DNA from 3 places in the Arthrobacter humicola genome. Region 1 is predicted to be linked to each of the others. Evidence: riboswitches for the same ligand, from Rfam matches in the RefSeq annotation. Region 1 holds a riboswitch; each other region holds the start of a gene.
The links. Region 1 has a riboswitch for thiamine pyrophosphate ahead of thiO (glycine oxidase ThiO). Riboswitches for the same ligand answer to the same signal wherever they lie in the genome.
Positions count from the first base shown of each region.

Region 2: it holds a riboswitch for thiamine pyrophosphate, as region 1 does, so the genes downstream of both, ABD243_RS12670 (bifunctional hydroxymethylpyrimidine kinase/phosphomethylpyrimidine kinase) here and thiO (glycine oxidase ThiO) in region 1, are expected to answer to the same signal.
Region 3: it holds a riboswitch for thiamine pyrophosphate, as region 1 does, so the genes downstream of both, ABD243_RS00235 (ECF transporter S component) here and thiO (glycine oxidase ThiO) in region 1, are expected to answer to the same signal.

Region 1 is NZ_BAAAQB010000038.1:27,393-29,650, reverse strand. Features, by position in the region: gene thiO (glycine oxidase ThiO) at 1-1,239, opposite strand, end outside; TPP riboswitch at 1,233-1,353, opposite strand; gene thiE (thiamine phosphate synthase) at 1,380-2,087, shown strand; gene ABD243_RS14830 (ferritin-like fold-containing protein) at 2,124-2,258, opposite strand, start outside.
Region 2 is NZ_BAAAQB010000035.1:46,610-48,867, reverse strand. Features, by position in the region: gene ABD243_RS12675 (Rne/Rng family ribonuclease) at 1-708, shown strand, start outside; TPP riboswitch at 854-951, shown strand; gene ABD243_RS12670 (bifunctional hydroxymethylpyrimidine kinase/phosphomethylpyrimidine kinase) at 973-2,258, shown strand, end outside.
Region 3 is NZ_BAAAQB010000001.1:54,807-57,064, reverse strand. Features, by position in the region: gene ABD243_RS00240 (ABC transporter ATP-binding protein) at 1-622, opposite strand, end outside; gene ABD243_RS00235 (ECF transporter S component) at 678-1,325, opposite strand; TPP riboswitch at 1,392-1,535, opposite strand; gene ABD243_RS00230 (heme-degrading domain-containing protein) at 1,721-2,258, shown strand, end outside.

The DNA.
Region 1 (2,258 bases):
GGCTGCCGGGGTCAGCAGGACACCGTGCCGGAAGAATCCCGTGGCGATGATGAGGCCCGGGACGTCCCCGCCTTCCGGGCGCGAGACGCGCCCCAGCATCGGGGCGTTGTCCGGTGTGCCGGGGCGGCCGCGCGCCGTGGCTTCGAGTAGTTCCAGCTCGGCTACAGCGGGCACCAGCTGCTGAGCGTCTCGGAGCAGCTGGTAGACGCCGCCGGCGGAAACAGCGTGCGGATCCGACGGGCCGTCTTCGCGCTGGGTGGCGCCGATCACCACAGTGCCGTCCTGCCGCGGGACGATATACACCGGCACCCCGCGCACCATGCCACGCACGGTGGCCGTAAGCAGTGGTTGCAGGTGCGCGGGCACGCGAAGCCGAAGGATGTCGCCGTAGACCGGCCGCAGCGGGAGTTTCAGTCCAGCGGGCAGCCCGTCAAGGTCGGGGGCGCCGAGCCCGTTGGCGACCACGGTTTCCGCGGCCCGCACGGAACCGCCGCCCGCGAGCCGGACACCGGCGACGCGTCCGTCCTCCCACAGCAGCCCCGCCGCGCGCCGACGGACGAATCTGCAGCGGCCCTCCGCGTCGAGCAGCCTGGTAAGCCGGGCAATCAGCATGCGGGGGTCCACCTGGTGGTCGGCCGGGATATCGAATGCGCACGAGATACCGGGGCTGAGCAAAGGTTCCCGGCTGCGGGCCTCGCGCACGGTCAGGGGCTCCACGGTGAGGCCGGAGTCCTGCTGGACTTCCCTCAGGTCCGCGAGCGCGCGCCGGTCCGCCGCGTCGGCACCGACGGCGAGGGTCGGCGTCGTCAGGTAGCCGGTACTGGACCCTGCCCGGGATCCCGGGCCGCTGGCGGCACTGGCATCGGCGTCGATCCCGGCACCGGCATCGATCCCGGCCACGAAGGCGGGCCACAGCCGGGAGGACTCGAGCATCAGTTCCAGGAGCTGTTCTTCCTGATAGTGCAGTTCGCTGACGGGGGCCAGCATTCCGGCGGCGGCCCAGCTGGCCCCGCTGCCGGGCGCGTCATCGATCAACACCACGGACCGGCCCGCACGGCTGGCCTCGAACGCGATGCCGTGGCCGATCACCCCGCCGCCGATCACCGCAACGTCAACAGCGACGTCCTGTGCGGATGTGTCCTGTGCGGTGAGGTCCTCTGCGGAACCGGGGCCCGTGTCACAAACCCGGTAGGCGGCGTCATCTGCGGCTTCGGCTTCACGGCTGGTTCTTGTGCCCATAAAAAATTCCTTCCCTACGCCGGTACTAGCCGGATCAGGTCAAGCGGTCGGCTCTGACGCCCTCTCAGCCGTGCAGCGATGACGTGGCCGCTGCGGGCTCCCGCGGTATGCGCCCAGTTTAGAGGAACTAGGCTGGTGTCATGAGCCAGGACTCCCTCCACACCACCGCCCGCCTCTACTTGTGCACCGACGCCCGGCAGGACCGCGGCGACTTCGAGGACTTTGTGGACGCCGCATTCGCCGGCGGGGTGGACATCATCCAGCTGCGCGACAAGTCGCTTGAGGCGGCCGAGGAACTGGAGCTCCTGGAGGTCCTGCACACCGCAGCGCAGCGGCACGGACGGCTCTGGGCCGTCAATGACCGGGCGGACATCGCCTCTTTGTCCGGGGCTCCGGTGTTCCACATCGGGCAGAAGGATATTTCGCTCGACGCCGCCCGCGGCCTCCTCGGCAAGAAAACCATAGTCGGATTGTCCACCCACAGCCCGGAGCAGGTGGACGCTGCCATTGCGTCCTCCCCCGGCCGCAAGGGACTCGACTACTTCTGTGTGGGACCCGTGTGGGCCACTCCCACCAAGCCTGGACGCGCCGCCGTCGGCCTCGACCTGGTGCGTTACGCCGCCGAGGCGACCGGCCGGGCGGATGGGGAGGGAACCGGCACGGTCGACGGCCGGGTCGAAAGCTTGTTGCCGTGGTTCGCGATCGGCGGCATCGACCTCGGCAATGTTGAGCAGGTAGTCGACGCCGGTGCCCGCCGGATCGTCGTGGTCCGGGCAATCACCGACGCCGATGATCCGGCCCACGCAGCCGGCGCACTGCTGGCGGCGCTGGATGCCGCCGATTCCTGAACAGGTTCCGTTCGGGTTTCCGCCCCGGCGGCGGAGCTACCCCGCCAGTCCCAGCGCGGCCATCCGGCGCGAGTGGTTTGTGGCGAGTTCGGCCGTCAGCGCCCTGACCAGTTCCCTGGCGCCGGCGTCGTCCAGGCCTGAGAGCCCGCCGAGGAAGGCGTGTTCGAGACT
Region 2 (2,258 bases), on a different contig from region 1:
CGCAAGAGCCGTCGCCGCGGCCGGGGCCAGGGCCCGGAGTCCGCACCGGCCGCCGTCCACGCCGAGCCCACCGAGGCCGAGCGCCATGCCAAGGCTGAAGCCACCCGTGCCGCGCTGGCGAACATCGCCGCCGCGGCCCACGCCGCGCACCTGCACGACGGGGAAGCGGCTGCAGCCAGCGACGCCGGGGCCCGCCAGGCCGCCGTCGACGCCGTCACGAAGCTCGCCGCCACGGAAGAGGCAGCCGGCCGTCCCGCGGCTGTGCTGACGTTCGGCGGTGAGCAGGTGGCCCTGCCGTTCGTCGAGCACGCCGAGGGCACACCGGAGCCGTCCCTGACCCTGGACCTGCTGACCGAGGCCTTCGCCAACCTGGGCGAAGCTGAGGCCCAGGCCGGCAAGCAGGCGGCCGCCCAGACCCAGCACGAGACTCAGGCCACGGCCGCATCCGAGCCGGCGCGCGTCGAGGCGCCGGCTTCACGGACAGCGGAGACCACGACGACGCGCGGCCGCCGCGGGCGCCGCAACCGGAGCGCCAGCCGCGCCCAGGGTGCAGCCAACGAGACCTCCGTGGAGCACCGCGAGGCAACACGGCCGGCCGCGGCCGGCTCGGTTCACGAGGCCAAGGCTCCCGCCGCGGCCAGGCCGGCCATCCCGGCCGGCAACGAGCCGATCATCCTCGGGGTCGGCGTGCCGGCATCGGAGCTGTAGTCCTCCACGGCTGATCCCTTCCGCCACCGGTCGGGCTGTTGTGTGGATTGCGGGTTCGGGCCGGAGCGGGCGTAACAATACGTCCGCTCCGGCCCGGGCCCGCTTCTCCGTTAACAAGCCAGCGCCGGGACAGCGGCTAGGCTTGACCACTGACACGGGGTGCCGCGCATCGGGCCGGCTGAGATCCAGACCCGTTGAACCTGTCCGGTTAGCACCGGCGAAGGGATGTCTGACTTGTCCGCAACAGTGAATCCGTCTGAATTTCTGCCCGACGCTTTTCTGCCTCCCAATTTTCTGCCCTCCGCGCCGTCTGCGCCGCTGCGCATTCCCCGGGTGCTGGCCATCGCCGGTTCGGACCCGTCCGGCGGCGCAGGGATCCAGGCGGACTTGAAGAGCATCGCGGCGAACGGCGGCTACGGCATGGCCGCCATCACGGCCCTGACGGCGCAAAACACCCAGGGCGTGCGCGCCGTCCACGTTCCTCCGGCAGAGTTCCTCACGGCGCAGCTGGACGCCATCAGCGACGACATCGGCATCGACGCCGTGAAAATCGGCATGCTCGGTGACGCCGCGGTAATCGACGCCGTCCGGACCTGGCTGGAAAAGGTGCGACCCGCCGTCGTGGTCCTGGACCCGGTAATGGTGGCCACCAGCGGCGACCGGCTCCTGAAGGAATCCGCCGAGGCCGCACTGCAAGCCCTCCTGCCGCTGGCGGACCTCATCACGCCGAATCTTGCCGAGCTGGCCATCCTGCTTAAGGAACCCGTCGCGGCAGACTGGGTGGAAGCCCTGGAGCAGGGCAAGCGCCTGGCCGCCCTGAGCGGCACCACCGTCCTGGTCAAGGGCGGACACCTCCCCGGCGGGGATGGTGCCGGGGACGGCTGCCCGGATGCGCTGGTCAACACCGTAGGGCTGCTGGGGCAGGAGACCGTGGTGGTGCCGGGGGAGCGGATCGTCACCCGCAACAGCCACGGCACCGGCTGCTCCCTGTCCTCGGCCATGGCCACGGTGCAGGCGCGGGTGGGGAACTGGGAAGCCGCACTGCGGGAGGTCAAGCCGTGGCTGCTGGGTGCGCTCCGCGAAGCCTCGGCCCTGGACGTCGGCACCGGCAACGGCCCGGTCCATCACTTCCATCACGTGCAGGACCGCACGAGCTCTCAGCACAGCCAGCACAGCCAGGGGCCGGCGGAGACCCCCGCGGAGGGCGAGTTCGCCGCGGCTCTGCGCGATGGCGCCGCGGCCGATCTCGACGCCATCTATGCCCTGGACTTCATCCGCGGACTCGCCGACGGCACCCTGCCCGAGCACGAGTTCGCCTACTACCTGGCCCAGGACGCCATTTACCTCAACGGCTACTCCCGGGTCCTGGCCCGCGCCGCCGCCGTCGCCCCCACCGAGGCCGAACAACTGTTCTGGGCCCGCTCGGCGCAGACCTGCCTTGAGGTCGAGTCCGAGCTCCACCGCTCCTGGCTCAGCACCCGCCCCGCGGCGGCCGGCCTGGGCCCGGTCACGAAGTCCTACGTGGACCACCTGCTGGCCGCCTCCGTCTC
Region 3 (2,258 bases), on a different contig from region 1:
TGGCGCCGGTCTTGTCCAGGCAGCGGCCAACGGCATCGCGGACTTCCAGGACGCCGGCGGGATCCAGGTTGGCGGTGGGCTCGTCGAGCAGCAGCAACCCCGGCCGCATCGCGAGGATCCCGGCGAGCGCCAGGCGCTGCTTTTGGCCGCCGGACAGCGCCGACGTCGGGTGGTCCAGCGGCAGCCAGCCCAGCCCGACGTCGTCGAGCGCCTCGCGGACCCGCGGCCAGATCTCCCCGGCCGGGACAGAGAGGTTTTCGGCGCCGAAGGCGACGTCGTCGCCGAGGCGCGATAGCACCACCTGGGTTTCCGGGTCCTGCTGCACGAGCCCGGCGCGGCCGCGCTGCGCCCGGGGCACAGCGCCATCGATCAGCAGGCTGCCGGACTCGTCGGATTCTTCGGCGTCGCCGGCTTCCCCCGCCGTGCTGTCCCCGAGCACACCCGCTAGGGCGTGGAGCAGCGTCGATTTGCCGGCGCCGGACGGGCCCAGCAGGAGCACGCGCTCCCCCGGCCGGATGTCCAGGTCAAGTCCGCTGACCGCAGGCCGGAGCCTTCCGGCGTGCCGCCAGCCCCAGCCGCGGGCTGTGACGGCGGCCGGGCGTACGCCTGGTGAAGATGTCATGAGTCGCCTGTGCAATTCCAAGAGGGCCGTTCCGGAGTGGGTGCAGGAACGTGGTTCAGGAGAAGACAGGCTCCGTGGCGGCCTTGCGGGAGGCAAAGGAGCCCAGCACGCCGGTCTTGGCCAGGCCGCGGGTGGCGAGCCAGGACAGTCCGCCGGCAATCACGGCGCCGGAGATGGTGGTGAAGACGATGTAGGCGAGCTTGTCGCCGGCTTCGTAGGCAATGTTCCAGCCCCACGGCAGGAAGGAGTCGTTCAGGCCGCAGAAGAGGCCCGCGCCGGCTCCGGCCAGGAGGGACACCGGGAGGTTGAACTTCTTGTAGAGGAAGGCCGCGAACACCAGTTCCGCGCCGAGGCCCTGCAGCACTCCGGAGATCAGGACCGTGGTGCCGTACTGCGAGCCCATGATCAGCTCGCCCGTGGCCGCCACCGTCTCGCAGAAGAGGGCTGCCCCAGGCTTGCGGATGATGAGCATGCCGAGCACTGCCGGGATCATCCATCCGCCGGCGTAGAGTCCGCTGAGCGGCGGGTAGATCGCGTTGACCGGGGTGGAAATCAGGTTCGCGCCCTGATCCCAGGCCCAGAAGATGACGCCCCCGGCGACGGCGATCAAGGCGGCAACCACAATGTCCACCACACGCCAGTTGTAGGTGCGCCGGGCCGATGAACGGCTGCTGGAACCATGCTGTGCTGAAATATCTGTCATGTCGTCCTCCTGAGGAACAGGAGGGGAGGGTGCTCCGGCCGGCCTCGGCTTCCGCCGCCCTCCGCGCACCCTGAGAACTCGACTCCCTTGCGCCGGTACTAACCGGATCAGGTTCGAGGGTCTGCGGCTGTCCGCACTCTCAGCGCCCACCACTGGTTTCCCCGGACTATTCCGGCGATGCCCGACGGCGGCGCTCCCCTGTCGTAATTATTTCGCCCTTGTGGGCTGGCTCAGTTTACACCCGAACGGCCCGGGTTATCAGTGGAGTGCTGTCACAATCCGCGGCCTGCCCCAGGCGCTCCCCGCGGCCGGGAAGAGCCGCTTGGTAGAGTCGACGTGTCGGCCCCCGGACCCGCGAGCGGGCGGCCTTGTCGCCCACGGAAAGCTGGACCATTTTGACGCACACACCGGCCACGCCAGATCCCTCCTCCGAGTACGACCCGGACTCGAGCGAGCCGCAACCGCACGGTTCCCTGGCGGCGCTCATTGGCGGCGTGCTGGCCGAAATGGATGCGCTCCAGTTCGCATCGTTCAGCAAGGACGATGCCCTGGACCTCGGGCTGCTCCTGGTCGAACTGGGCAGGCAACGCTCGCTGCCCATCGCCGTCGACATCACCAAGGGCGAGCAGGTGCTCTTCCACGCGGCGCTGGACGGCGCCACTCCGGACAACGAACGCTGGATCAACGCCAAGAAGCGCACGGCCCAGCGCTACGAGGTCCCGTCCCTGCTGGTGGGCCTCCGGGCCCGCGCTGCCGGCGGAAGGATCGAGGACAACGCCTGGTTCGATCAGATGGAGTTCGCCGCCCACGGCGGAGCGTTCCCCATCTACGTGCGCGGCACCGGTGCCGTAGCCGTCGTGACTGTCTCCGGGCTGCCGCAGAAGGCAGACCACGACCTCGTGGTCGAGGCTTTACGGACGGTCCTCACGCCGG